4 regions of the Bradyrhizobium barranii subsp. barranii genome follow, and region 1 is predicted to be linked to each of the others. Evidence: predicted binding sites of a transcription regulator. Region 1 holds the regulator's gene; each other region holds the start of a gene.
What was found. Region 1 encodes HrcA, which represses chaperone genes, less so after heat shock. Its sites were predicted from a motif close to GTTAGCACTCNCNNNNNGNGAGTGCTAAC; they were not measured.
Positions count from the first base shown of each region.

Region 2: J4G43_RS33630 (co-chaperone GroES) is a predicted target of HrcA. The motif match lies at 3,551-3,579, and genes of this name have one in related genera.
Region 3: J4G43_RS06425 (co-chaperone GroES) is a predicted target of HrcA. The motif match lies at 5,012-5,040, and genes of this name have one in related genera.
Region 4: groES (co-chaperone GroES) is a predicted target of HrcA. The motif match lies at 2,480-2,508, and genes of this name have one in related genera.

Region 1 covers NZ_CP086136.1:220,541-227,810, forward strand. Annotated here, with positions in the region: gene dnaK (molecular chaperone DnaK) at 1-1,790, opposite strand, end outside; gene J4G43_RS00985 (hypothetical protein) at 2,186-3,127, shown strand; gene pncA (bifunctional nicotinamidase/pyrazinamidase) at 3,170-3,874, shown strand; gene grpE (nucleotide exchange factor GrpE) at 3,946-4,551, opposite strand; gene hrcA (heat-inducible transcriptional repressor HrcA) at 4,648-5,736, opposite strand; gene rph (ribonuclease PH) at 5,905-6,618, shown strand; gene rdgB (RdgB/HAM1 family non-canonical purine NTP pyrophosphatase) at 6,630-7,265, shown strand; gene hemW (radical SAM family heme chaperone HemW) at 7,252-7,270, shown strand, end outside.
Region 2 covers NZ_CP086136.1:6,868,740-6,876,009, reverse strand. Annotated here, with positions in the region: gene lepB (signal peptidase I) at 1-614, shown strand, start outside; gene J4G43_RS33640 (SEL1-like repeat protein) at 711-1,328, opposite strand; gene groL (chaperonin GroEL) at 1,509-3,149, opposite strand; gene J4G43_RS33630 (co-chaperone GroES) at 3,194-3,508, opposite strand; gene J4G43_RS33625 (usg protein) at 3,887-4,174, shown strand; gene J4G43_RS33620 (cupin domain-containing protein) at 4,335-4,874, shown strand; gene J4G43_RS33615 (NupC/NupG family nucleoside CNT transporter) at 5,018-6,268, opposite strand; gene J4G43_RS33610 (MFS transporter) at 6,428-7,270, shown strand, end outside.
Region 3 covers NZ_CP086136.1:1,317,046-1,324,315, reverse strand. Annotated here, with positions in the region: gene J4G43_RS06455 (DUF1003 domain-containing protein) at 685-1,215, opposite strand; gene J4G43_RS06450 (alpha,alpha-trehalose-phosphate synthase (UDP-forming)) at 1,514-2,878, opposite strand; gene J4G43_RS06445 (hypothetical protein) at 3,180-3,428, opposite strand; gene J4G43_RS06440 (hypothetical protein) at 3,638-3,913, shown strand; partial or broken gene J4G43_RS06435 (IS701 family transposase) at 3,942-4,267, opposite strand; gene J4G43_RS06430 (hypothetical protein) at 4,467-4,736, shown strand; gene J4G43_RS06425 (co-chaperone GroES) at 5,080-5,397, shown strand; gene groL (chaperonin GroEL) at 5,537-7,177, shown strand.
Region 4 covers NZ_CP086139.1:66,559-73,828, reverse strand. Annotated here, with positions in the region: gene J4G43_RS54810 (SLOG cluster 4 domain-containing protein) at 1-44, shown strand, start outside; gene groL (chaperonin GroEL) at 381-2,021, opposite strand; gene groES (co-chaperone GroES) at 2,122-2,436, opposite strand; gene J4G43_RS54795 (hypothetical protein) at 2,846-3,334, shown strand; partial or broken gene traG (Ti-type conjugative transfer system protein TraG) at 3,564-5,493, opposite strand; gene traD (type IV conjugative transfer system coupling protein TraD) at 5,480-5,695, opposite strand; gene traC (conjugal transfer protein TraC) at 5,700-5,960, opposite strand; gene traA (Ti-type conjugative transfer relaxase TraA) at 6,213-7,270, shown strand, end outside.

The DNA.
Region 1 (7,270 bases):
ATGGCCTCGCCGAGCTTCATCGAAGCCTGGGCCAGCGTCTGGGTCTTGGCCTTGATCGCCTCGGCATCGTCGCCCTTCAGCGCTTCCTTGAGGTCGCTGACGGCATCCTCGATGGCGCGGCGCTCGGGCTCGGCGACCTTCGAACCGTGCTCGGCGAGAGCCTTCTCGGTGGAGTGCACCAGGCCATCCGCCTCGTTCTTGGCGGTGACGGCCTCGCGGCGCTTCTTGTCCGCCTCGGCGTTGGCCTCGGCGTCCTTGACCATCTTCTCGATGTCGGCTTCCGACAGGCCGCCGGAGGCCTGGATGCGGATCTGCTGCTCCTTGGCCGTGGCCTTGTCCTTGGCCGAGACGTTGACGATGCCGTTGGCGTCGATGTCGAAGGTCACCTCGATCTGCGGCATGCCGCGCGGAGCCGGCGGAATGCCCATCAGGTCGAACTGGCCGAGCATCTTGTTGTCGGCCGCCATTTCACGCTCGCCCTGGAAGACGCGGATGGTGACCGCGTTCTGGTTGTCCTCGGCGGTCGAGAACACCTGGCTCTTCTTGGTCGGGATCGTGGTGTTGCGGTCGATGATGCGGGTGAACACGCCGCCCAGCGTCTCGATGCCCAGCGACAGCGGGGTCACGTCGAGCAGCAGCACGTCCTTGACGTCGCCCTGGAGCACGCCGGCCTGGATCGCGGCACCGATCGCCACGACTTCGTCCGGGTTGACGCCCTTGTGCGGCTCCTTGCCGAACAGCTGCTTCACGACTTCCTGGACCTTCGGCATGCGCGACATGCCGCCGACCAGAACGACTTCGCCGATCTCACCGGCGGTGACGCCGGCGTCCTTCAGCGCCTTGCGGCAGGGCTCGACCGTCTTCTGGACGAGGTCGTCGACCAGCGCCTCGAACTTGGCGCGGGTGAGCTTCATCGTCAGATGCTTGGGGCCGGTCTGGTCCGCGGTGATGAAGGGCAGGTTGATCTCGGTCTGCGTCGTCGACGACAGCTCGATCTTGGCCTTTTCAGCGGCTTCCTTCAGGCGCTGCAACGCGAGCTTGTCGTTGCGCAGGTTGATGCCCTGCTCCTTCTGGAACTCGTCGGCCAGATAACCCACGAGGCGCATGTCGAAGTCTTCGCCGCCGAGGAAGGTGTCGCCGTTGGTCGACTTCACCTCGAACACGCCGTCGCCGATTTCGAGAATGGAGATATCGAACGTGCCGCCGCCGAGATCGTACACGGCGATCGTGCCGGTCTTGGTCTTGTCCAGACCATAGGCGAGCGCGGCCGCGGTCGGCTCGTTGATGATGCGCAGCACTTCAAGGCCGGCGATCTTGCCGGCGTCCTTGGTCGCCTGGCGCTGGGCGTCGTTGAAGTAAGCGGGAACGGTGATGACGGCCTGGTCGACCTTCTGGCCGAGATGGGCTTCCGCGGTCTCCTTCATCTTCTGCAGGATGAACGCAGACACCTGCGAGGGCGAGTAGGTCTGGCCGTCGGCCTCGACCCAGGCGTCGCCGTTGGAAGCCTTCACGATCTTGTACGGAACGAGCTTCTTGTCCTTCTCGACCATCGGGTCGTCGTAGCGGCGGCCGATGAGGCGCTTCACTGCGAAGAACGTACGCTCGGGATTGGTAACGGCCTGGCGCTTGGCAGGCTGGCCGACGAGGCGCTCACCGTCGTCCGTCACGGCGACGATCGAAGGCGTCGTGCGCATGCCTTCGGAATTCTCGATGACTTTGGCGTTCTTGCCATCCATCACGGCGACGCACGAATTCGTGGTGCCGAGGTCGATCCCAATGACCTTTCCCATGGTCCTGATATCCTTGTTTTTGCGGCAGGTTGGCTGGGCCCAAGAGGCACCCGCTCCAAACCCCCTAAGATCAAACATCCGCGATATTGCGATGGTTGACGCTCATATAGGAGGGGGGGAGGGGCCCGCAAGGACCGAACGCAAGTTTCGGCCATGAAAACATTGGGTTTTGGAAGATCATATCCGGGCTCAACCGCCCTTGCGGGTGAGGAATTATTAACAGGTTCAGGCGTCAGCCGGCCCCCGCCACCATGATCTGCCCCGCCCTGTTACCGGCGGGCCAAACCCGTTAAAAGGCGGGCGGCCGGACCGCCGCCATCAAGGCGGCTTTGCGCGACAAAGCGGCCCAATGGCCGACCATCGAACGGCCTCAATGTGAACCAATCAGAGTGCCCATGAAGCTCATTCGCCCCCTCGCCGCGCTCGCCGTCCTCGTCGCCACGGCGCTTCCCGCCCTTGCGGCCGATGCCGTTTTCCCGCCCGGCTTGCGCCTCGGCATGGTGCCGCTGGTCGGCCTGAGCACGGCCAAGACGTTTCCGGGCTTCGAGAGCGAGGACGGCAGCGTCAAGGTGCTGATCACCGAGCTACCGCCGGCGGCCTATGGCGAGGTCGTGAGCGCCTTCAATTCCAATCCCGGCGGCACCGCCGGCGTCAAGCAGGACAAGATCGAGACCCCCGCGGGTCTTGCCTATTTCACCATGGAAAGCGGCAAGGCCGGCGAGACGCCGGTGAAGCGCTACTCGATGATCGTGCCGGGTGCCGGCTTCTCCGGCTATGTCGCGGTGCAGATCCCGGAGAACGCGACCAAGATCTATACCGACGAGGCGGTGCGGCAGATGTTTGCGAGCGCCGTCACCCGCAAGCAGGTCTCGGCCGAAGAGCAGATCGGGCTGATGCCGTTCAAGATCACCGATCTCGCCGATTTCAAGGACATCCGCACCCTGGCGCCGGGCTCCAGCATCATCCTGGCCGACGGCAATGAGAGCTCGGGCTATGAATCCAAGCCGTTCATGATCCTCGGCCTGATCGGCGCCACCCCGCAGCAGGCCGACGACCGCGCCCGCTTCGCCCAGGAGGCCGCGCTCCAGATCCCCGGCGTGCGCGAGTCGCGCGTCACCATGTCCGAGCCGATCCGCATCAACGGCCAGCAGGGTTTCGAGACCCGGATCGACGGCGTCAGCGGCAAGGACAAGACGCCCGTGACCGTGGTGCAGTGGATCCGCTTCTCGAGCGGCGGCGCCTCGCTGCGCATCATCGCCAGCGCCCCGCGCGACCAGTGGTCGGCCGCCTTCACCCGCTTCCGCGCCGTGCGCGACGGCATCCAGCCCAAGGGTTAGTCCAAGGGTTAGTCCAAGGGTTAGCTCAAGGGTTAGCCCAAAATCCTCGCGGCGCTTGGGACAAGCGCTCTCGTAGCCCTTGCTCCAACCGCGCTCCTTGCGGCCGCATCGATCAAGCCGGACGATGCCTCCGCGCTGCTCGTGATCGACGTGCAAAACTGCTTCCTGCCCGGCGGCAGCCTCGCCGTGAAGGAAGGCGAGCAGGTCGTTCCCGTCATCAACAAGATGGCGAAAGCGTTTGCGAACGTGGTGATGACCCAGGACTGGCACACGCCGGGTCACATCTCGTTTGCGTCGGTGCACTCCGGCAAGAAGCCGTTCGAGACCGTCGACCTCCCCTACGGCAAGCAGGTGCTGTGGCCCGACCATTGCGTGCAGGGCACCGATGGCGCCGCGCTGTCGAAGGATCTTGCGATCCCGCATGCCGAGCTCATCATCCGCAAGGGTTTTCACAAGGACGTCGACAGCTATTCGGCCTTCCTGGAAGCCGACGGCAAGACCTCGACCGGCCTCGCCGGTTACCTGAAGGGCCGCAAGATCAAGCGCGTGTTCGTCGCCGGCCTCGCGACAGACTTCTGCGTCGCCTGGACCGCGCTCGATGCGCGCAAGGCGGGCTTCGAGGTCTATGTGGTGGAGGACGCCTGCCGCGGCATCGACACGCAGGGTTCGCTCGCAAAAGCCTGGGCCGACATGGCCAAGGCCGGCGTGAAGCGGATCCAGTCCGCGGATATCGCGGTGAGCGCGTAAGATAGCAATCGGTCGTTCCGGGGCGATGCAAGGCATCGAACCCGGAATGACGCCAAGGCTTAGTTCGCCGCTCAGTTCACTTCGTTGCTGTTCGCAGCCGGCGCAGCCTTCGTGCCGCCCTTGGCGACACCGACCAGCGCCGGGCGCAGCACGCGCTCGCCGATGGTGTAGCCGGCCTGCATGACCTGCACGACGGTGCCCGCAGGCACCGACGCATCCGGCACCTCGTACATCGCCTGCTGGAAGTTCGGGTCGAACTTCTGGCCCTGCGGATCGAACTTCTTGACGCCGTGCTTTTCCAGCGCATTGAGCAGCGAGCGCTCGGTGAGCTCGACGCCCTCGATCAGCGAGGTCAGGCCGGGATCGGCCGTGGCACGGGCCTCGGCCGGAACGGCATCGAGCGCACGCTGGAGATTGTCGGCGATGTCGAGCACGTCGCGGGCAAAGCCGGTGATGCCGTAGAGCCGGGCGTCGGCGACCTCCTTGGTGGTGCGCTTGCGCAGATTTTCCATCTCGGCCAGCGTCCGCAGCATGCGGTCACGCGCCTCGGCGGCTTCCTTCTGCAACAGCTCGACCGAGCCGGGCTCCGGATCGTCGGGCATGATGTAGGGTTTTGACACCACCGGCTCATCGGTCGGTGGGGTCGTGTCGTCGGGCTGCCGGTCTCGATCGGTCATCGGCTCTCTTCTCGAACTCGTCTCAAGGGATTGTTGGCCCGGATATCGTGCCTAAGCTCACGAAAATCAAGCGCCCGTGATCGGAGGAAACGCCGGTCAGCCCCCCAAGAGGCGGCTGACGATGCGCGCGGCGTAGTCCACGGTCGGGATTACGCGGGCATAATTCAGCCGCGTCGGCCCGATCACGCCCAAAACACCGACGATGTGGCCGGCGGCATCCCGATAGGGCGAGATGATGGTGGAGGAGCCTGACAAGGAAAACAGTTTGTTCTCCGAACCGATGAAGATCCGCACGCCCTCGGCGGTCTCGGCGCGCCCCAGAAGGTCGATCACGCCGCGCTTGGTCTCGAGATCGTCGAACAGCAGGCGAACGCGCTCGAGCTCCTCCAGCGCGTGCAGATCCTCGAGCAGATTGGCGTGGCCGCGAACAATCAGCTGGCGGTCCTCGTTCTCGCCGCCGGACCAGCTCGCAATCCCCGCCGAAATCACCTTCTGCGTCAGTTGATCGAGCTCGGCACGGGCTTCGCCGAGCGCGGTTTCGAGCTCGAGCCGCGCCTCGGCCAGCGTGCGGCCCCGGATCCGCGCATTGAGGAAATTACCGGCTTCCGTGAGCGCCGAGGAGGGAACTCCCGGTGGCAGCGACAGCACGCGGTTTTCGACCTGACCATCCTCGCCGACCAGGATCACCAGCGCTTTTTCGGGTTCCAGCCGGACGAATTCGATGTGTTTCAGCCGCGCATTGGATTTCGGGGTCAACACGACCGCTGCGGCGCGGGTGAGACCGGACAGCCGCGTCAGCGCCTCCGACAGCGCTGCCTCGACCGATTGGGCGTGCCCCACCGACGTCAACTGGCTCTGGATCGACTGCCGCTCGGCGTCATTGAGGTCGCCGACCTGCATCAGGGCGTCGACGAAGAAGCGTAAGCCCAGTTCCGTCGGCAAGCGGCCGGCAGAGGTGTGGGGCGCATAGATCAGGCCGAGCTGTTCCAGGTCGGCCATGACGTTGCGGACCGAGGCCGGCGACAGCGGCATCGCGATCAGCCGCGAAATATTGCGCGAGCCGACCGGCTCGCCGGTCGCGAGATAGCTTTCGACAATTTGACGAAAGATGTCGCGAGAACGCTCGTTGAGCTGGGCGAGGCCTGCGCGCGGCGCGATCAGATGGATCGGATCGTGATGGGCCACGGACGGTAACTCCTCTCAGACGCTTATAATTTGTCCATCCCGGAGGGTTCTGACAAGCGTGGCGTTTGCGGGGTGGAAAACCCGGGGTGAAAAAGCCTTGCCGCCCACCCTCACCCCACCTACAAGCACCGCGAATAGCCCTTTTCCGAGAGTTTTGGAGGATTTCCCATGCGGCCAAGCCGCCGTGCGCCCGACGAATTGCGCCCCGTGACGCTGGAGCGCGGCGTGGTCAAATATGCGGAAGGCTCCTGCCTGGTGAAATTCGGCGACACCCATGTGCTGGTCACCGCCACGCTGGAAGACCGCCTGCCGCCGTGGCTGAAGGGCCAGGGCCGCGGCTGGGTCACCGCCGAATACGGCATGCTGCCGCGCGCGACCTCCGAACGCACCCGCCGCGAGGCCTCCGCGGGCAAGCAAAGCGGCCGCACCGTCGAGATTCAGCGCCTGATCGGCCGCTCGCTTCGCACCATCGTCGATCTCGAAGCGCTCGGTGAGCGCCAGATCACGGTCGATTGCGACGTGCTCCAGGCCGACGGCGGCACGCGCACGGCCTCGATCACCGGTGCCTGGGTCGCGCTCGCCGATTGCATCAACTGGATGAAGGCGCGCAACATGATCAAGGCCAAGGTGCTGCGCGACAACGTCGCCGCGATCTCCTGCGGCATCTACAACGGCACGCCCGTGCTCGACCTCGACTATGCCGAGGATTCGGAAGCCCAGACCGACGCCAATTTCGTCCTGACCGGCGATGGCCGCATCATTGAGGTGCAGGGCACCGCGGAACGCGAACCGTTCACACAGGACGAATTCCTCGCGCTGATGGCGCTGGCCCAGAAGGGTATCGCGCGGCTCGTGGACTTGCAGAAACTGGCTGTCGCGTAGTCAATAGGCCCATGCACCGCCGAATCACCGGAAAGCTCATCATCGCGACCCACAATCCCGGCAAGCTCGCCGAGATGAAGGAGTTGCTCGCGCCTTGCGGCATCGAGGCGGTGTCGGCCGGTGAGCTCGGCCTGCCCGAGCCCGACGAGACCGGCAACGATTTCCGCAGCAATGCCGCGATCAAGGCGATCGCGGCGGCGCAGGCGACCAAGCTTCCCTCCTTCGCCGACGATTCCGGCATCGTGGTCGACGCGCTCGATGGCGCGCCCGGCATCTACAGCGCGCGCTGGGCCGGACCGTCAAAAGATTTCGCTGCCGCGATGGCGCAGATCGAGCGCCTGTTGCAGGAGCGCGGCGCCGCCACGCCCGACAAGCGCACCGCGCATTTCGTTTCCGCGCTCTGCGTCGCCTGGCCCGACGATCATCTCGAAGAGGTCGAGGCGCGCGTCGACGGCAGCTTGGTCTGGCCGCCGCGCGGCACGGCCGGCTTCGGTTATGATCCGATGTTCCTGCCCAATGGCCACGATCGCACGTTCGGCGAGATGACCAGCATCGAGAAGCACGGCCTGCCGCCGCTCGGCCTCGGCCTGTCGCATCGCGCCCGCGCCTTCGTGAAACTGGCGGAGATCTGCCTTGAGCCGCGCTAAGCAAG
Region 2 (7,270 bases), 4.0 Mb from region 1:
TCAACATTCCTTCCGGCTCGATGACCCCGACGCTGGTCGTCGGCGACTACGTCTTCGCCGCAAAATATGCCTATGGCTACGGCCGCTATTCCTTTCCGTTCGCGCCGTCATGGATCTCGGGCCGCTTCCGGGCCGCCGATCCGGAACACGGCGACGTCGTCGTATTCCGCTCGTCGAAGGGGACTTCGGCCGACTATGTCAAGCGCGTGGTCGGGTTGCCAGGCGACCGCATCCAGATGCGGAAGGGGCAACTCATCCTGAACGATCGCCCCGTGACGCGCGTCCCTCTGAAGGAGGTGCCCGCGGGCTCTGCCTGCGGCACCGATGATGGCGCGAAGGTCAAGCGCTGGCGCGAGACGCTGCCGAGCGGCGCGTCCTACATAACCTACGACTGCGTCGACAACGGTTATCTCGACAACACGGACGTCTTCACGGTGCCCCCCGGCCATTTCTTCGCGCTCGGCGACAACCGCGACAACTCGTCCGACAGCCGGCTGATGTCAGTGATGGGTTTCATCCCGATGGACAATCTCATCGGCAAGGTGACGCGGATCATCTGGTCGCTCGACGAAGACGGCGAGCCGCACATGGAGCGGCTGGGGAAGGTGTGGTGAGGGGCGCCGCCGTCATTCCGGGGCGGCGCGTAGCGCCGAGCCCGGAATTCATTCGTCCGCAAGGTTCGTTTCCCGAAGGTCGTCGGGCCGAGCCCTTCAGTCGCCAATCTCTTTCAGAAAGGCCTTCGCGTTTGCGCAGGCTTCGTCCGTGTCGCCAAAGCGGCAGGATTTCGCCAAGAAACGCCGCGCCCGGTCGTTGTTCTTTTCGACGCCGATACCTTTGATCAAGTGAAATCCCATCATCGTGCATGCCCAGGGATCGTCTCGGCCGCATGCCAGTTCATAGGTCCGATTGGGACAGGCATAGTCGCCGCTGTCTTCCATGCTGGCGGCAACGTTCGTACAGCCTGAAGCAACGCCGAGCTTGCAGGCCCTCAGAAACAGCGCATCGGAGAGCGGCCCGGTCTTGATCATCCGCTGGACGACGAGTGCGGCTGCGTAGCAGTCGCTCGCGTTGCCCGCCCGACAGCGATCAAGGCACTGCTCCGCCGCAGCCGAGCATCCTTCGATCGAAAAAGCAGGTGCGCCCGCGTTCGCCGGCATGGAGTCAGCGGGGCATTGCTCGGCTCGCGGAAGCCAATCCGGCCACGTCCCTTCCATCTTCCCAATCGCGTCATTGTTGTCCGCCGCGTCTACGGGCGTCGGCGCGGAAAGGCCCGCAGCGGAGATGATGACAAGGGCTGCCAGCAGCGGACGTATCTTGCGGTGCGGCATTGCAATTCTCGTCAGGGCTCCACGGGATCCTGCAGCATTAGTGATCCGAAGGATACACCTTTGAATTGTAGGTGCGCTCGCAGATCGCCACAAGGCGTTGCATCGGGGCGCCGCCCCAAAACAAAAACCCCGGCATCGCTGCCGGGGTTTCGCATTCCGTATCGTATCTGAACGGCTGGATCAGAAGTCCATGCCGCCCATGCCGCCGCCCGGGGGCATCGCCGGACCGGCGCCGCCCTTCTTGGGCAGCTCGGCGACCATGGCTTCCGTGGTGATCAGGAGCGCGGCAACCGAGGCTGCGTTCTGGATCGCGGTACGGACGACCTTGGTCGGGTCGATGATGCCCTTGGTGACGAGGTTGACGTACTCGCCGGTCTGGGAGTCGAAGCCGTAAGCGTAGGTCTTGTTCTCCAGGATCTTGCCGACGATCACCGAACCGTCTTCACCGGCGTTGATCGCGATCTGGCGGGCCGGCGCGGAGAGCGCCTTGCGCACGATCTCGACGCCGGTCTTCTGGTCGTCGTTCTTGGTGCGCAGGCCCTTGAGCTGCTCGGAAGCACGGAGCAGGGCGACGCCGCCGCCCGGGACGATGCCTTCCTCGACAGCCGCGCGGGTCGCATGCATCGCGTCATCAACGCGATCCTTGCGCTCCTTCACCTCGACCTCGGTCGCGCCGCCGACGCGGATCACCGCGACGCCGCCTGCGAGCTTGGCGAGACGCTCCTGGAGCTTCTCACGGTCGTAGTCCGAGGTGGTCTCCTCGATCTGCGCCTTGATCTGGGCCACGCGCGCCTCGATGTCGGCCTTCTTGCCGGCGCCGTTGACGATCGTGGTGTTCTCCTTGTCGATCATCACCTTCTTGGCGCGACCGAGCATGTTGAGCGTGACGTTCTCGAGCTTGATGCCGAGATCTTCCGAGATCGCCTGGCCGCCGGTCAGGATCGCGATGTCCTGCAGCATGGCCTTGCGGCGATCGCCGAAGCCCGGAGCCTTGACGGCCGCGACCTTCAGACCACCGCGCAGACGGTTCACGACGAGGGTCGCAAGCGCTTCGCCTTCGACGTCCTCGGCGACGATGACCAGCGGCTTGCCGGTCTGCACCACGGCCTCGAGCAGCGGCAGCAGCTCGTTCAGCGAGGAGAGCTTCTTCTCGTTGATCAGGATGTAGGCGTCGTCCATCTCAACGCGCATCTTGTCGGCGTTGGTGACGAAGTAGGGCGAGATGTAGCCGCGGTCGAACTGCATGCCCTCGACGACGTCGAGCTCGGTCTCGAGCGACTTGGCTTCCTCGACGGTGATGACACCCTCGTTGCCGACCTTCTTCATGGCGTCGGAGAGGAACTTGCCGATTTCGGCATCGCCGTTGGCGGAGATGGTGCCGACCTGGGCGATCTCGTCGTTCGAGGTGACCTTCTTGGAGTTCTTGACGAGGTCGGCGACCACGGCTTCCACGGCCAGGTCGATACCACGCTTCAGGTCCATCGGGTTCATGCCGGCGGCAACCGACTTTGCGCCTTCACGAACGATCGCAGCCGCGAGCACGGTTGCGGTGGTGGTGCCGTCGCCGGCCGCGTCAGCCGACTTGGAGGCGACTTCGCGCACCATCTGCGCGCCCATGTTCTCGAACTTGTCGTCGAGCTCGATCTCCTTGGCGACGGTGACGCCGTCCTTGGTGATGCGGGGAGCGCCGAACGACTTGTCGAGGACGACGTTGCGGCCCTTGGGGCCGAGCGTCACCTTGACGGCGTTGGCGAGGATGTCGACGCCACGCAGCATCTTGTCGCGTGCATCGACGCCGAATTTGACTTCTTTAGCTGACATCTGGATTTTTCCTTAGGTGTTTAGCTGGTGGGGAGAGGGGGCTCTTAGGCCGCCTTCTTCTTGGAAGCGGGGACGTCGAGGACGCCCATGATGTCGCTTTCCTTCATGATCAGCAGGTCGACGTTGTCGATCTTGACTTCAGTGCCGGACCACTTGCCGAACAGCACGCGGTCGCCGACCTTCAGGTCGATCGGGATCAGCTTGCCAGCTTCGTCGCGGCCACCGGGGCCGACGGCGACGACTTCGCCCTGCGAGGGCTTTTCCTTGGCAGTGTCGGGGATGATGATGCCGCCGGCGGTCTTCTCTTCTGCGTCGATACGCTTGACCACGACGCGGTCGTGAAGCGGACGGAATTTCATGCAGTCCTCCTAAGTAGTTGCACGGTATGGGAATTTTTTGGCGTTAGCAGTCTGTGCCAGCGAGTGCTAGCACAGGCGACGCTGAAATAGGACAGGAATTTTGCGGGGGCAAGGGCTTCTAGCAGAAAAATCGGCACTCTGAAGGCCCGGGTGCCAGAATCTCTTTACCATCGTTAACCCGCCCGGTGACCGTATTAGCACGGAGCCGCCTCTGCTGCTAAAGCATTGAATTTCAACAGCTTGTTAAACTTTTAGGCTTGAGATGGATTGTCAGTTTGCGTCACATTTCTCTCATGTGAGCGCATCAGTACCGGGTGGCTCGTAAGGCGCACACCGACCAAGCCGCCCCTTGAATGCGCTCCTGCAAAGGAGGTTGGCATGGGCTTGCGGAGTGGGGGCGTTTCCGAAGATTTCCGGAAACAGCTTTTGGGTTACGGGCTGACGACGGCGCAAATTCTCTATCGGATGCCCGATCATCCCTCGCTTCTCCAGACCTACGTCTGGCAGAACTACGACATGTTTCCGAAATTTCCGGCGCTGAAGGATTTCCTGGCGTTCTGGCAGGAGAAGCTCGACGGTCCGCTCCATTCGGTGACCGTCGCGCATTCCAAGCTGATCAAGCCGGCCGAGCTGCGCGCCGTGGATGGCGTGTTCCGGCTGCATTGAACAGCGCGCCGGCATCGTAGAGTGGGCAAAGGCGCGCTCGCGCCGTGCCTACCATCTCTCCACGATTGCATCTGGCAATGGTGGGCACGCTTTCGCTTTGCCCACCCTACGATATCTCGTTCTGTGCTAGCCTCCGCCTATAACAACAGGGAGGCGGCCCATGGCCAAGAAAACAAAATCGCGCAGTGCAGCCCAGGCCGCGGTGAAGAAGCGGAGCGGAGCCAAGGCCGTGGCACGATCCTCGGCGCGCAAGGCGGTGAAGGCAAAGGCGCGCACGACACCGGCGAAGGCCGCTCCGAAAAAGGCCGCCCGTCCCAAGCAGCGCATCGCCATCAGCCATCACCGCGAGGAAGACTTCAAGGCCGACGGCCTGCGCGCCTACGCCAAGTACCGCGACCTCGGCATCGCCGAAGCAAGCCACGGCCTCGCGCAAGCCCACGTGATCCGCCTGCAAGGCCCCTGCGATCCGAACGAGGTGTCGAAGCTGCACTTCCACGACGTCGAATTCCAGATGGTCTACGTGCTCAAGGGCTGGGTGAAGACCTACATGGACGGCCAGGGCGAGACCTTGATGAAGGAAGGCAGCGCCTGGACCCAGCCGCCGAAGATCAAGCACATGATCCTGGACTATTCGGATGACGTGGAGCTGCTGGAGGTGATCCTGCCGGCGGAGTTCAGGACGGTGGAGTTGAAGGCGTAGACGCGCTTTCTCCGCAGTCATTGCGAGGAGCCCGCGACAAAATTGCGAAGCAATTTTGCGCTGGCGACGAAGCAATCCAGAAATCTTTCCGCGGAGACGGTCTGGATTGCTTCGCTTCGCTCGCAATGACGGGTGGAGAGAGCCTAACTCAACACCCCCACGACCGCCCCCATCAGGCACGTCGTCAGTGTCCCCGACACGATCGATTTCAGCCCAAGCGCGTTGATCTCCTCGCGCCGCTCCGGCGCCATCACGCCTAAGCCGCCGATCATGATGCCGAGGCTGGCGAAATTGGCGAAGCCGCACATTGCGTAGAGCATGATCAGGCGCGAGCGCGGATCGAGCGTATCGGGCGGCAGTTTTGAGAAGTCGACATAGGCGATCAGCTCGTTGAGCACGGTCTTGGTGCCCATCAGGCTGCCGGCGGTCACCGCCTGGTCCCAGGGCAATCCCATCAGCCAGCACACCGGCGCCATCACGAGGCCGAGCAGGCGTTGCAGCGAGATCGCGGCGCCGCCGATATTGGGCAGCAGGCCGAGGATGGCGTTGACGAGATAGACCAGCGCCACCAGCACCAGCAGCATGGCGACGATGTTGATCAGCAGTTCGATCCCCGCGCTCGTCCCCTTCACGATCGCATCCATCGGGCCGGAGACGTCCATCTCAGGATCCTCCAGCGCGCCGCCGGTGCGCTTGTCGGAAGTCTCCGGCACCATGATCAGGCTGACGAGGATCGCGGCCGGCGCGCCCAGCACGGAGGCGATGACGAAATGCGCGGCGGCATCGGGAATGAGCGGCGCCAGCAGCGTCGCATAGAGCACCAGCACCGTGCCGGCGATGCCGGCCATGCCGCCGGTCATCACCAGGAACAATTCGCTGCGGGTCATCTGCGCCAGATAGGGCCGCACGAACAGCGGCGCCTCGACCATGCCGAGGAAGATGTTGGCCGCGGTCGAGAGCCCGACTGCGCCGCCGACGCCCAGCGTCCGCTCCAGCAGCCAGGCCATGCCGCGCACGACCGGCGGCAGCACGCGCCAATAGAACAAGAGCGTCGTCAGCACGCTCATAACCAGCACGATCGGCAGCGCCTGGAACGCCAGGATGAAATCGGCGCCCGGCACCTTCAGATCGAAGGGCAGGGGACCGCCCCCGACATAGCCGAACACGAAGGAGGAGCCGGCGCGCGAGGCCGCGGAGATCGCGCCGACCGCGTCGTTGATGGCGCCGAAGGCGCGCGCGACGACGGGCACCTTTAGGAGCACGACCGCGGTGACAAAGGTTACGACAAGCCCGATCGCTGCTTGGCGAGCCGAGGCCGCGCGGCGATTCTCGCTCAGCACCCAAGCGATCAATAGCAATGCGAAAACGCCGAGTGCCGATTGCAGCCGAAGCATGATGTCCCCAAACCCTCAATGATTATGGCCGCGCGTGCGTTGCAAACGCAATGCCGGAAGGCCGCGGAAGCCGCCCGCTGTTGACAAGCAGGCCTGCGTCAGCCACGCGGGGCAGGTCGAAATCAGGGGGCGGACGGTCCAAGCGTGACCCAAGAGGCGATGACAGAGCAGCCGATATCCTCGAATCCGCCGGTCACCGCCCGCGCACTTCTCTCCCACCGCGCCTTCCTGTTCTTCTTGCTCTCGCGCAGCCTGTCGCGCTTCTCCAGCCAGATCGCGGCGGTCGCGATCGGCTGGCAGATCTACGATCTCACCGGCTCGGCCTTCGACCTCGGCATGGTCGGCCTCGTGCAGTTCCTGCCCACCGCGCTTCTGGTGTTCGTCGCCGGCCACGCCGCCGACCGTTTTGAGCGCAAGCGCGTGGTCCAGCTCTGCCAGCTCGTGGAAGCCGCGACCGCGCTCTATCTCGTGATCATCACCTATCTCGGCCTGGTCAGCGAGGTGCAGATCTTCATCGCGACCTTCGTGCTCGGCATTGCCGGCGCCTTCGAGAGCCCGACCACCGCTGCGCTGCTGCCGCTGATCGCGCCGCAGGGATCGCTCCAGCGCGCAACCGCAGTCGCGAGCGGCGCAGGGCAGGTCGCAACCATCACCGGGCCGGCGCTCGGCGGCTTTGCCTACGCGGTCGCGCCGCATCTTGCCTATGCCGTGATGCTGCTGTTCTGGATTCTCGGGATGATTTTGACCGGCTTCATCCGGCCGCGTCCGCAGGCGGTCTCCAAGGAGGGGACGGACGCCGACAACATCTTCGCCGGCGTCCGCTTCATCCGCAGCAATCCGGCGATCCTCGGCACCATCTCGCTCGATCTGTTTGCCGTGCTGTTCGGCGGCGTCACCGCGCTGTTGCCGATCTATGCCCGCGACATCCTCCAGACCGGCCCGATGGGGCTCGGGATCTTGCGCGCCGCGCCCGCGGTCGGTGCGCTGCTGATGACCATGGTG
Region 3 (7,270 bases), 1.1 Mb from region 1:
CCCCGGATCAATAGATAGCCGTTTTGGTCGCGGGAAGGTCAATTGGTTTCATCTTCCGCAACGAGGTGACCCAAAGCGGGAGTTATTCATCAGGTGCAGAATCGGCGTAGCGTGCTGGCATGCTCGAGCGGATTGCTTGTCCGAGCGCTACCCAAAAACGGCGACGCACCGAAGTCATCGCTTCCGCCAAATGGCAAGTCAGTGCCGGCGGTGAGCCCCGAGGGCGGAGGGGCACGTCCTGAGTCTTTCGAATATTGCCCAAGTTAGGACAGGCAATATTCTCAAACGGCTGGAACGATTGATCTTGGGACTTCTTGGTCCTCCGCAATCGGAGATCTTATCTTCGAGAACCAAGCCCACTGACCGGTCGACATTTTGCCCCAATGCCCGGCGGAAGGCTTAGCGGCCTCAGATGCCCCCGCACTGGGGCCGTTGCCTTGGCCGAGGCGAAGGTGTTCACGTGGTGCGAAAAACGACTTGACGAACTGCTTCAGGAACATCGCGAGCAGCCTGTGCCTTGACTGGCGGATCCGGTCGAACTTGGCGTCGCCTCGATAGTGTCAGCGCTACAAGTGCCCTCTAACTGACAACCTCGACGATAGAGCGGGAATGAAAATCTCGTGCCCGATAAACATCAGTGCTTCCCGCTTCCCTTCTGGTCCATGACAGACAAGTCGTCACCGCCTAGGTCTTACCCGGCACCGCTTCGGCCTCGATAGCCGCGACAAGCTCGGGCGCAAGGTGCGCGGACAAACGCTGAATGATGTTGAGTAGCTGCAAGATTTCTTGCTCACGCAAGGCGTCAATCTTGTTGTGCAGCAATTCGATCTCGAGTTCAGCCTTCACATTTATTCGGTAGTCGTGTTCTGCGTGCCTGCGGTCAATCTCAGATTGGCGGTTCTGGCTCATCATGATGATGGGCGCTGCGTAGGCTGCCTGGAAAGAAAGGACCAAGTTCAGCAAAATGAAGGGATAGGGGTCCCAATGGTTGATGAATGCTATCATGTTCAGAATGATCCAAATGCCAAGAAGGACGCTTTGGATGATGATGAAGCGCCAAGAACCAACTGTTTCAGCAACCCGGTCGGCAAGCATCGCGCCCGGCGTCAGTGCGAGCTTGGGTACGTTGCGGGCTGGCTTTTGCGCCCGAAGTTCTCTCAACCGCTCCTGATCTTCGGGACCTAGGTGCACTTTGTGGCTTTGCTCGTTGGTCATTCGTTGCATCCACAGTTAAGAGGGGTATGACGATCCGGTACAGGCCGCTTTGGGATGGGAAGCAGGAGAAGTGTACTACGTTGACGCGAAAGCGGAGAACTGTGGGCGACTTGCCTTTGGTCTATCTGGTTCAGCGCGACGATGAAGCGGATGCAAGTGGTCCCGTCACTCGTGGATCATTTCCGCCGGGGAGATGATTTCGAAGTAACACCTTATCGGCGGACTGGGGCAACCTCGTTGACGAACGAGATTATCGCGACTTGCTGCACCGATGCTACGTTCCGGACGACATCCCAAGTTAGCGGCTGAGAGCGCCAAGAAAACTCTCGCGCCACGCCGCAATGCTATTGCGGCGTAGTACCGCCATCATGGTCCGCCAACGCTCGCATCGCTCCCCAAGTGGCATCCCCAGCGCTGTCTGCAATGCTTCGGCGACGGCGTCGGGGTCATACGGGTTGGCGATCACGGCAGCGTCGAGTTCATAGGCCGCGCCGGCGAAGGGTGAGAGAATGAGCACGCCGGGGTCATCGGGGTCCTGTGCAGCGACATACTCCTTGGCAACCAGGTTCATTCCGTCGCGCAACGGAGTGACAAGAGCGACGCGACTGAGCCGAAAGAAGCCAGCGAGCGAGCGCTGCGAAAAGCTCCTGTTCAAATACTGGATCGGTGCCCAATCGAGTTCCGCGAAGCGACCGGCCACGTCGCCTGCCAGCGCACCGAGCCTCTGCCGCAGCGCACGGTATTCAGGAACGTCGCTGCGCGTTGCGGTGGCGATCTGCAGGAAGCGGACGTGGTTGCGGTACGCGGGATAGCCGTCGAGAAAGGCGGCGAACGCTTTGAACCGGTGCTCGAGTCCCTTACTGTAATCGAGCCGGTCAACCCCAATGATGAGCTTGCGCCCCCGGAGACTCTCCTGCAGCCGGCGTGCCGTTCGGGATTTCACAGCGCGACCGGCCATGTCGGCGATGGCTTCAGTATCGATACCAATCGGGAAGACGCCGGCGCGTAGATCCCGATCGAAGGCGTGAACGGGGCCATCGGACGAAACCTTGCCGCCTGCGCGGCGAAGGATGGCGTCATGGAAGGCGGTCAAATCCTCCACCGTCTGGAAGCCGACGAGATCGTAAGCGCACAGTGATTTCAGCAGGTCGCTGTAGTGAGGAAGGGTCGCCAGCACCCCCAACGACGGAAACGGCGTATGCAAGAAGAACCCGATCCGTTGTGTGGCCCCGGCGCGGCGAAGTTCCTCGGCCATCGGGATCAGATGGTAGTCATGCACCCAGACGAGGTCACTCGGCCTGAGCAGGGGCGCGAGGGCGTCGGCGAGCAGGGCGTTCACCCGTCGATAGGCGGCCAAGTCCCCGCGGGTAAAGTTCATGAGGTCAAGGCGATAGTGGAATAAGGGCCACAGTGCCGCGTTGGAGAAGCCGCTGTAGTAGCCGTCATGGTCCGCGCGGGTAAGATCGACGGTAGCGTACGTCACTCCCTCGGTCTCAAAAACGTTCGGCTCTGGTGTTGTTTCTCCAAGCTTGCCACTCCACCCGAACCATAAGCCTCCAGCCTGATGCAGAGCGTCGACGAGGCCGGTCACAAGCCCGCCGCTGCGCTGCGCAGCTTCCCCCGGCAAGGCGACACGGTTGGAGACGATGACCAAGCGGCTCAAGCGGGTTCCCTCCGCACTGTCAGGGTTGCGTCAAGCCCAGCCGCCAAAAGATCTCGGCGAACACGGCACCGCAAATGATCGAGCGGTGACATCCGCCGGAGCCCACATTCGCCTCGGTCCTCACGCGAAAATCCACAAGTCCTTCTACCGGAACCGATGGTCCCGTCATCAGGCAATCTGGGCGCTTGAGGTCGGGCGCGACGCATGGACATTGAGCCGCAAGATCAGGGTGTTACTTGTAAAATACATAAATCCTCTCGCAGTAGATACTCTAGCGACGAACTGGATTGTTGGGCGCTGTCTAAAGCTGATCTTCGCCAGGATTGCGCCGGCAGACGCCCCGGGTGTGCCTTTCGATCTCAGCCAGTGCGGCGTCGAGCGAGGCGTGCGGCCCTTGCTGTATGCCGGCCATAGTTTCCGAGGCGTGGCCCCCCGGATAGATCATGAATTGACGGGGAGCGCTTGCCGTGATGCGCCCCATCGAGCGGCCGAGCAGGTCCGTCAGCTGCCAAACCGTGCCTCCCTCCGCGGGTGTAACGATCACATCCATGGTGAACCTTGAGTCTGTACGCCGCGCGAACAAACCGTTGCAATAACCGATGGGCGAACTACCGAGTTCCGCGGCCGCGGCATTCTCGGTACTGGAAGGATTGGCGCTTCGGATCGCCCCGCGATCGAGCGAATGGCGCTTAATGCCGACATGTGCGACTATATAGAATGGTCAAAAAGAAAGGTCGAAGGCCAACGTCGGGAGAAGAAATGGCAACCGCTCTCGACCGTTGGGACGAGGAAGGCGGAGCGCAGGAGTTGGCGTGGCCTTTACCCTATGAAGCCAGCGATTTGCGCGATGTGGAGCGCAGAGTCCTGGAATGTCTGGGTGCCGCTCTTGTCAGCGAATGGAATGATCTGCCTACTGACGTCCAGCGCAGGCTCTTCGAGCACGCGGCCTCGGGCAAATCGCACGACGCCACCGTGTTGAAGACGCGGATCGCCCGTTTCCTGCACGATCATAAAGGCGCTTCGGGTGGGCGCTAACACGACTTTGGCAGATTTGTTCACGCCTTGCTCTTCGCTGACCTGTGTTCTGCAGTATCCGTATCGCGGATCTGATGGCTGAAGAATGAGAGCGACGATGGCGGGACGCCCGGCTGGCAGGTTGGGCTGAGGTGGTGGCCGTCGATTCATTTTTGCGCCCCGTCTTGGCAATGCGGAAGTGCTGCAAGAGGGCGTAAGCAATCATCGTCATAAGAGCGTGACGATGAAGACCGTGCCAGAACCGTCCCATCGCGCCATGACGGTTGTAGCCAACCGCCGCAAGTCTATCTCGGCTGGTAGATTTGCGAGATAGCATTTCTTCTCTCCGAGTCGCGATGCTTGCCGATCGCCAACTCGCATTTTTTCACTTGGCATCAGCAAGCATTTCGTCCGCCGGCATCTATAACAAATCCGCGATGTGTATTGCCTTGTGTTTGGTGACTTCGCAGCCATCTTATGATAAAGAGATAGCTAATCTCGGCACAGAGAGCACTGTAAACGGATTGCTTCACGATCGCGCCGATGCAAAGCCGTTTCTGAAGGATAGCCGATCATGACCATGCGCTCCCGACGCGAAACGGTCACCTTCAAGCATCCCTTCCGGATCAAGGGCATCGACCGCCTCCTGCCTCCGGGTGCCTACGAGGTCATCACCGATGAGGAGATGATCGAAGGATTGTCGTTCGAGGCGTTTCGCCGCGTTGCCACTATGATCACGGTGCCGGCGGCGCCGCCGCGCACTTCAACGGTGGAGAGGATTTCCATCAACCCGGTCGATTTGGCTGACGCTCAGCGCATTGATGCCGACGCGCCTCGTGAGTGACGAGCCACTCGATCTCGACAAGCACCGCTGAATGGCTGCACAAGAAGCGACCGACGTCCGGCGTATTCCGGCGCACGTCGAGAACAACGCAATGCCCCTGCGCGATGGGAAGCTTTCTTAAATTTGATGACGCGGCGTCCAACGACTTTCGCACCACACAGCTGGCCTTCACCGGATCCTTAGCCGCCGCGGTCTTGGCAGCTATTTCGTGATGCTCTGAGCGAATATCGTTTCGGGACGGTCTTGTACGTCCCCTTGCGGCGGCTTATGTGCTGATTAGCACTCGCTGGCCACGACTGCCATTTCGTCCAAAGCAACAACAACAAGAAAACAGGAGGGCAGCATGAAATTCCGTCCGCTTCACGACCGCGTTGTGGTCAAGCGTATCGAAGCCGAAGAGAAGACCACTGGCGGCATCATCATTCCGGACAGCGCCAAGGAAAAACCTTCGCAGGGCGAGATCACGGCGGTTGGCCCAGGCGGCCGCGACGAATCCGGCAAGCTGCTTCCCATCGATCTCAAGGTTGGCGACCGCGTCCTGTTCGGCAAGTGGTCAGGTACGGAGATCAAGCTCGATGGTCAGGAACTGCTGATCATGAAGGAAAGCGACATTATGGGCGTTCTCACCGAGCTGCCCGCCGCCAAGAAGAAGGTCGCCTAAGCGCCAGTCTGTTTTCCTTATCCCAAGCAGCCAGCGTCTCGAAGGAGAAGGATAAGGCCCGCAAGTTGAACTCACGTCCCTAAAGAGCTCGCCGAGTCGCGCGGTCTTTCGGATTTGACAGTTGAAAACGGAGATCATGATGTCGGCCAAAGAAGTTAAGTTCGGCGTCGACGCCCGCGACAGGATGTTGCGCGGTGTTGAAATTCTCAACAATGCGGTTAAGGTCACGCTCGGGCCCAAGGGCCGGAACGTCGTGCTCGACAAGTCGTTCGGCGCCCCCCGCATCACCAAAGACGGCGTCACTGTCGCCAAGGAGATCGAGCTTGAGGACAAGTTCGAGAACATGGGCGCGCAGATGGTGCGAGAAGTTGCCTCCAAATCGGCAGATGCAGCTGGCGATGGCACCACCACCGCGACCGTGCTCGCGGCTGCGATCGTCCGTGAAGGCGCGAAGGCGGTTGCCGCCGGTATGAACCCGATGGACCTGAAGCGCGGTATCGACCTCGCGGTGGAAGCCGTGGTCGCCGATCTCGTGAAGAACTCCAAGAAGGTCACCTCGAACGAGGAGATCGCCCAGGTCGGCACCATCTCGGCCAATGGCGACGCAGAGATCGGTAAGTTCCTCTCCGACGCCATGAAGAAGGTCGGCAACGAGGGTGTCATCACCGTCGAGGAAGCCAAGTCGCTCGAAACCGAGCTCGACGTCGTCGAAGGCATGCAGTTCGACCGCGGCTACATCTCCCCCTACTTCGTCACCAACGCCGACAAGATGCGCGTCGAAATGGAAGATGCCTACGTCCTCATCAATGAAAAGAAGCTGTCTCACTTGAATGAATTGCTTCCGCTGCTGGAAGCCGTGGTCCAGAGTGGCAAGCCGCTTGTGATTATCGCGGAAGACGTCGAAGGCGAAGCGCTTGCGACCCTGGTCGTGAACCGTCTGCGCGGCGGTCTGAAGGTCGCGGCCGTGAAGGCGCCGGGCTTCGGCGATCGCCGCAAGGCCATGCTGCAGGACATCGCGATCCTGACCGGCGGCCAGGCGATCTCGGAAGATCTGGGCATCAAGCTCGAGAACGTCACGCTCAACATGCTCGGTCGCGCCAAGAAGGTGATCATCGACAAGGAGAACACCACCATCGTCAGCGGCGCCGGCAAGAAGGCCGACATAGAGGCGCGGGTGGCGCAGATCAAGGCGCAGATCGAGGAGACCTCCTCGGACTATGACCGTGAAAAGCTGCAGGAGCGTCTTGCCAAACTCGCGGGCGGCGTCGCGGTGATCCGCGTCGGCGGCGCGACCGAGGTCGAGGTGAAGGAGCGCAAGGATCGCGTTGATGATGCGATGCATGCGACCCGCGCGGCCGTCGAGGAAGGCATCCTGCCGGGCGGCGGTGTCGCCCTGCTGCGTGCTTCCGAGCATCTCAAGGGGCTGCGCACCAAGAACGATGACCAGAAGACCGGCGTAGAGATCGTGCGCAAGGCGCTGTCTGCGCCGGCCCGCCAGATCGCGATCAACGCTGGCGAGGACGGCTCCGTCATCGTCGGCAAGATCCTGGAGAAGGATCAGTATGGCTACGGCTTTGACTCCCAGTCCGGCGAGTACGGCAACCTGGTCACCAAGGGCATCATCGACCCGACCAAGGTCGTTCGTGTGGCGGTTCAGAACGCGGCTTCTGTTGCGGCGCTCCTGATCACTACCGAAGCCATGGTGGCCGAATTGCCAAAGAAGAACGCCGGCGGTGGCGGCATGCCTCAAGGTGGCGGCATGGGTGGTATGGATTTTTAAGTCCTACTCGTTCAGAGCTCAACAATAGCGAAGGCCCGGCAGAGATGCTGGGCCTTTTTTGCAGGAACCAGCAAAAAGCGGCCGCCGAGAAGC
Region 4 (7,270 bases), on a different replicon from region 1:
GCGAGTCGTTCAGGATACCTACGCTGCGCATGAACCGGGCCTAAACGAAACGGGCGCCCGCTGCGCCCAGTCTTCCCCGGACATTCCGGCAGGTATCGCCGATGTTGTCCAGAACTCCCGCGACCGCGATGATGGCGGCATGAGGCGGGGCACCCTCCGGCGGGTTTTGGCGTACGATATCGAACGCGCGTGGTCTAACGATCTCAAATGTCTGAAGCGTGCCTATGATCTTTCCTTGCGGGATCGCCGACTGGCCGACTTCAACGCCGATACGGTTCGCGCGGTAGAATAATCTGACGAGGTCAAAAGTTGCCAGAGCGCATAAAAACCCCGGCATCGCTGCCGGGGTTGGTATGTCGTAGTTCGCTGCAGCAGCTGGATCAGAAGTCCATGCCGCCCATGCCGCCGCCCGGGGGCATGGCGGGGCCGGCAGCGGCCTTCTTCGGCAGCTCGGCGACCATGGCCTCGGTGGTGATCAAGAGCGCCGCCACGGAGGAGGCGTTCTGGATCGCGGTGCGCACGACCTTGGTCGGGTCGATGATGCCCTTGGTGACTAGATTGCCGTACTCGCCGGTCTGCGAGTCGAAGCCGTAGGCGTATTGATCCTTCTCCAGGATCTTGCCGACGATCACCGAGCCGTCCTCGCCGGCGTTGATCGCAATCTGGCGAGCGGGAGCCGACAGTGCCTTGCGCACGATCTCGACACCGGTCTTCTGGTCGTCGTTCTTGGTGCGCAGGCCCTTGAGCGCTTCGGTGGCGCGGAGCAGGGCGACGCCGCCGCCCGGGACGATGCCTTCCTCGACCGCCGCGCGGGTCGCATGCATCGCGTCATCCACGCGGTCCTTGCGTTCCTTCACCTCGACCTCGGTCGCGCCGCCGACGCGAATCACCGCGACGCCGCCCGCGAGCTTGGCAAGACGCTCCTGGAGCTTCTCACGGTCGTAGTCCGAGGTGGTCTCCTCGATCTGCGCCTTGATCTGCGCCACGCGCGCCTCGATGTCGGCCTTCTTGCCGGCGCCGTTGACGATGGTGGTGTTCTCCTTGTCGATCATCACCTTCTTGGCGCGACCGAGCATGTTGAGCGTGACATTCTCGAGCTTGATGCCGAGGTCTTCCGAGATCGCCTGGCCGCCGGTCAGGATCGCGATGTCCTGCAGCATGGCCTTGCGGCGATCGCCGAAGCCCGGAGCCTTGACGGCCGCGACCTTCAGGCCGCCGCGCAGACGGTTCACGACGAGCGTGGCGAGCGCCTCGCCTTCGACGTCTTCGGCGACGATGACCAGCGGCTTGCCGGATTGCACCACGGCCTCGAGCAGCGGCAGCAGCTCGTTCAGCGAGGAGAGCTTCTTCTCGTTGATGAGGATGTAGGCGTCGTCCATCTCAACGCGCATCTTGTCGGCGTTGGTGACGAAGTAGGGCGAGATGTAGCCGCGGTCGAACTGCATGCCCTCGACCACGTCGAGCTCGGTCTCGAGCGACTTGGCTTCCTCGACCGTGATCACGCCCTCGTTGCCGACCTTCTTCATGGCGTCGGAGAGGAACCTGCCGATCTCGGCGTCGCCGTTGGCCGAGATGGTGCCGACCTGGGCGATCTCCTCGTTCGAGGTGACCTTCTTGGAGTTCTTCTGCAGGTCCGCAACGACGGCCTCGACCGCGAGGTCGATACCGCGCTTGAGGTCCATCGGGTTCATGCCGGCGGCAACCGCCTTGGCGCCTTCACGGACGATCGCAGCCGCGAGCACGGTCGCGGTCGTGGTGCCGTCGCCAGCCGCGTCAGCGGACTTGGAGGCGACTTCGCGCACCATCTGGGCGCCCATGTTCTCGAACTTGTCGTCGAGCTCGATCTCCTTGGCGACGGTGACGCCGTCCTTGGTGATGCGGGGAGCGCCGAACGACTTGTCGAGGACGACGTTGCGGCCCTTCGGACCGAGCGTGACCTTCACGGCGTTGGAGAGAATGTCGACGCCGCGCAGCATGCGGTCGCGGGCGTCGACGCCGAACTTGACTTCTTTGGCTGACATATTGGTTTCCCTGAGTGCTTGGATTTTGCTTCACGGCTTGTCTCACCCTTGACGATGCGCCCGGCCGGCGCTCCTCAGGGTGAGCGGTGCGAGCGTTGACTTAGGCGGCCTTCTTCTTCGAAGCGGGAGCTTCGAGCACGCCCATGATGTCGCTTTCCTTCATGATCAGCAGGTCCTGGCCGTCGATCTTGACCTCGGTGCCCGACCACTTGCCGAACAGCACGCGGTCGCCGACCTGGATGTCGATCGGGATCAGTTTGCCGCTCTCGTCGCGGCCGCCGGGGCCGACGGCGATCACTTCGCCCTGGGAGGGCTTTTCCTTGGCCGTATCCGGAATGATGATGCCGCCAGCGGTCTTCTCTTCGGCGTCGATACGCTTGACCACGACGCGGTCGTGAAGCGGACGGAATTTCATGCATTTCTCCTAAGTATTTGTATTGGTGACGGATTTCATGAGTGTTAGCAGTCAAGACCCGTGAGTGCTAGCACGGGCGTTCCTGAAATAGGACCGCTTTCTTACGGAGCAAGGGTTTGTGATAGAAAAATTGGCACACCCCGCCGGCTGATCCGACAATAGCCGATAGCTCACGATCCCCTCTTCGATGTAGGGCCGCATTTCTTCGGCGAATGATCATACCGGCCGGCAGCTGCAAACAGGAGGCGTCTCGGTCAGCATGTCCGGCACGACCCGGTAACCGCCACGGTGGCCTCCCTGAGGTTCAGACGACGGTATCTCACAGGTCTATGATCTCGCCTGAAACGATGACGCGCCCCGCACAGCGTGTCGCGGCGCAGTCGAAAAGAGCCAGGCGGCGGCGCCGCCCGTGGGCGAATGGTCACCGGCGCAGCCCGATATAGCTCTCCCAATTCAGCTCGCGTTCTGGCAATTTCAGTCTGATCAGAGGTTCGCAATGCCAAACAGATTTCCGCTCGACCCCAAACTGCCGAAGACCTTCGACGCGACGGCGAACGACGCACGAAGCAAGGCACAGCTCGATCAATGGTGGGATCGTCCCTATGGCGTCACGTTGCCGGATGGCCGGATCGAGGTGCGGTGCCTGAATGGTGGGGCGTGGGACCGTTCGACCCATCTCGGCATCGCCGATGATTACGATGCGGCCTGCGCGTTGGCCGAAGCAAAGCAAGCGAAGTGGCTCAAGTTCCGGGAGCGCCCCTGTGTCCAGTTCGACGCAGATCAGGTCTTGGTGGTCCGGCAGGCGCAGCGGCCGGACGAGGCGCCGCAGCAACTGGCGACGTTCGCTACGGCCGACGCGGCAACTGACTACTTGCGCGTCAATTTCCCGGATGCGTAGCCCGTTATTCCAACATCCGCATGGGAGCGGGATATCGCTCTCGACCTGGCTCTGTTTGGCTCTGCTCGGGACGTCCATCGTCTTGGAATTGATCTCGCAGCGGTAGGAGTGTTTGGGCGAGCCCCTCCGGGGGACGGCTCTACTCGCAACGGCACTCCCGGAGCCCGCAAACATTCTCCGCGCATTCGCGTGACGCTCCTCTCGCGGGTCATCGGCGACTTCACGACCATCAGCTCCGCTGACCGGCTTCTCTCCGGTAGAACCTGTTCTCGCCGACGCACGCCCGCATGTCGGTGCGCCGGAACCAGATGGCGCGTCCGCATCGCAGCGGCGGGTTCCCGGCGGTGAAGATGATCTGTTCATCGGTCCGCATCCGCAGCACCTCATGCGGCAGCATGAGCGGCCGGCGGGCGAGCTGCTTGGACCGGGTCCGGGACGAACCCGACATTTGCGAGGACCGGCTCAGCTGATCAACCTCGACCGTCGTGTCGCCGCATCGCTTCGAGATGTAGTCCGCCGTCTCGGGATCGTTGATCGCCGAAAAGGAGATCCAGGACGCGCTCTCGAACCACTTGCTGGTCGCGTCGCGTCCGCCATAGGCCTCGCGCATCTGGCCGATCGATTGGTAGAGCATCAGCAGTGTGATGCCATACTTGCGTCCCGCATCGCGCGCAGTTTCGAGAATGCGCAAGTATCCGAGCCGAGCGACCTCATCGAGCAGGAACAAGGTGCGGCCGGTCACTTCGCCATTGCGATTGTAGATGGCGTTGAGCAGCGAGCCGATGACGACACGGGCGAGGCCGGCATGATTCTCCAGCGTCTTCAGGTCGAGATTGATGAAGACGTCGGTCCGGCCCTCCGCGAGCTCGGCCGTCGTGAAGCTCGAGCCGGACACCAGCGCAGCATAGTTGGCATAGGAGAGCCAGTGGGTTTCCTTCACGGCGTTGGCGTAGACGCCGCTAAAAGTCTCCGGCGTCATGGCGATGAAGGGCGCGACATTCTCTTTCACGAAGCCGGACTCCGAATTGTCGTAAATCGTCTGAAGCCGCTGGCGCAGCTTCGGCTCCGGCTCGGACAGGTTGGCGCGGACTTGGCGGAGGTGCTGATCCTTCTTTTCCGTATGACCGGACAGGCAGACATCGCCGATCAGGGCCGTCAGCAGTTGCAGCGCCGAGGCGCGAAAGAAGTCATCCCGCGCCGAGCCCTGGCGCGGATTATCGGTCATGATCCAGGACGCGACGGCGGCAATATCCTCCTCCTTGGTCGCGCCGTGCTGGCCGATCCAGTCGAGCACGTTGAAGCCGACGCCTGAGGAGCGCGGGTCGAGTACGAAGACCTGGCGACCCGCCCCGTGCCGGTGTCCGGTCACCATGGGCGCGACCTCGTAGGAGGGGTCGAGAACGACCAACCCGCCGCCCCATTTGAGCGCCGTCGGCACCGTGACAGAGGTCGTCTTGAAGCCGCCGGAACCGGCGAACACGATGCCGTGCGACGAGCCGAAGGACGCATCGAAACAGAGCAAAGGAGACTTGCCCGGCGCCCCATGTCTCGGCGTCATCGGCGCGGAAGGAGCGATCCGTAACCGCATCCCGATCGACGCGATAGCGCTCCCCGACCACGATGCCGCCTGTCTCCGGGAACAGCCGCGCAGCCTCGGTCATCACCATCCAGTCGGACTCGCCATGGATGGCTCGCCGGCCGCGGATGCGACGCGGGGCAGCGGCCGCGAAGGCGGCGTTGCCTTTTATAGCCACACGCAACCCGAACACGGCCACGAGCGCAGCGATTGTCGCCCCGATGATGGTCGAGGGATCGGCATAGGCGAGAAGGCGGTCTCCAGCGAGCAGGGCATTGGCGAAGGAATGGGGGCGCGCGATCTCGCGCGAGACGGCGATCGCGACCACCAGCAGGCCGCCGAACACGACGCTCCAGCCGGCCGAGCGGATCGCCGTCGCACCGGCCGCCGCGAGCAGGAAGACCACGCCGATCGCCGCGGCGACCACGTAGGGCAGGGCGATGCCGACCCGGCCGAGCACCAGGCGCGCGTTCGGGGTTGTCCCGAACTTCGAAAGCCAGGCTTCGATGCCGGTGAGGACAAGGCATAAGCTCGCCATCAGCACGGCCGGCACGATCGCCAGGGCGATCTTATTTGCTCTCATGACCGAACGCCTTCGCGCCGATCGCCATGAGGCGCTCGCGTTCCACCTCGCTGCCGCGGAGACGGTCGGCGGCGTCGATCAGCAGACCCAGCAGCAACGCACGCTTCTCGTAGCGCAGCCCGGCCTTGGCGATGAGGCCGCCCAGCTCGATCTTCTCCCGCGTGTCCTTCTTGCGGGCGTGAGTTGAATCGGAGCGGCGCATGCGTTCAGCCCTGTTCAGCCACGCCCGAAGACGCGCCAGACGCGACGGCCGCGGCCGCCTTCGCTGTTGGGCTTCCGCCCTTGCGAAACCGGCCGGCGATCTCCTCGAACGCCGACAGCAGCGCGCCTTCGTCGATCTCGATCTCGCCCATCCCGGCTCTCAGCGCGATGCGGCCCATGCGCTCGGCTTCCCGCGTTTCAGCCTGCTTCAGCTGCTCCTGGAGCCTGGCGATTTCGTCCCTGATCTGCCGCGAGGGCTTTTTCATTCCGGAAGACCTTTCTTGTTAATTTGCGCGAAGCGCCAAATAGGAAAGCCGGGGTGAGCGCGAAGCGCGACCCGGGTAATTAACGGGGTCGGCGGAGCCGACGCTTTCGAAGATCATCCCGCCGTTCCGAAGGAGCGGCTTCCAAGGGCGCAGTAATACGTCGCTGACGCGACGTCCTGCTTCCCGCCCACGAATGGGCCGGCCGATTCCGACGAACAGCATGTTCGTTCGTCTTAAGGATCGCTTCCAGCCGTGGCCATCACCCATTTCACACCCCAGCTCATCGGACGCGGCGATGGCCGCAGCGCCGTGCTGGCCGCCGCCTACCGGCATTGCGCGAAGATGGAGTTCGAGGCCGAGGGCCGCACCGTCGACTATTCCAACAAGCGCGGGATGATCCACGAGGAATTCCTGGTCCCGGCCGACGCCCCCGCCTGGCTTCGGACGATGATCGCCGATCGCTCCGTTGCGGGCGCGTCGGAGGCCTTCTGGAACAAGGTCGAAGCCTTCGAGAAGCGAGCGGATGCGCAGTTCGCCAAGGAGTTTATCATCGCGCTGCCCGTCGAGCTGACGAGCGAGCAGAACATCGCGCTGATGCGCCAGTTCGTGGTCGAGCAGGTACTATCCCGAGGGCAGGTTGCGGACTGGGTCAATCACGACGAGCCAGGCAATCCGCATGTCCACATGATGACGACGCTGCGGCCTCTCACCGAGGACGGATTCGGGCCGAAGCGGGTCGCCGTCATCGGAGAAGACGGGCAGCCGCTGCGCATGAAATCCGGCAAGATCGCCTATCGGCTTTGGGCCGGCGACAAGCAGGAATTCCTGGAGCAGCGCAACGGCTGGCTCGACCTGCAGAACCAGCACCTCGCCCTGAACGGCCACGAGATTCGGGTCGATGGGCGCTCCTACGCTGAGCGCGGGATCGACGTCGTGCCGACCACCCATATCGGCGTCGCGGCCAAGGCCATCCAGCGCCGGGCGGAGCGCGAGGGGCGCGATCCGAACCTCGAACGGCTGCGCGTCTTCAACGAGAACCGGGCCGAGACGTTGCGGCGGATCCAGCGCCGTCCGGAGATCGTGCTCGACATGATCTCGCGGGAGAAGAGCGTCTTTGACGAACGAGATGTCGGCAAGCTCCTGCATCGCTATGTCGACGATGCCGCAACCTTCCAGCACTTGATGGCGCGGGTGCTGCAAAGCCCCGATGTGCTCCAACTGGAAGGGGAACAGGTCGACTTCGCGACGGGCGCGCGGGCGCCGGCAAAATACACGACGCGCGAGCTGATCCGGCTCGAAGCCGAGATGGT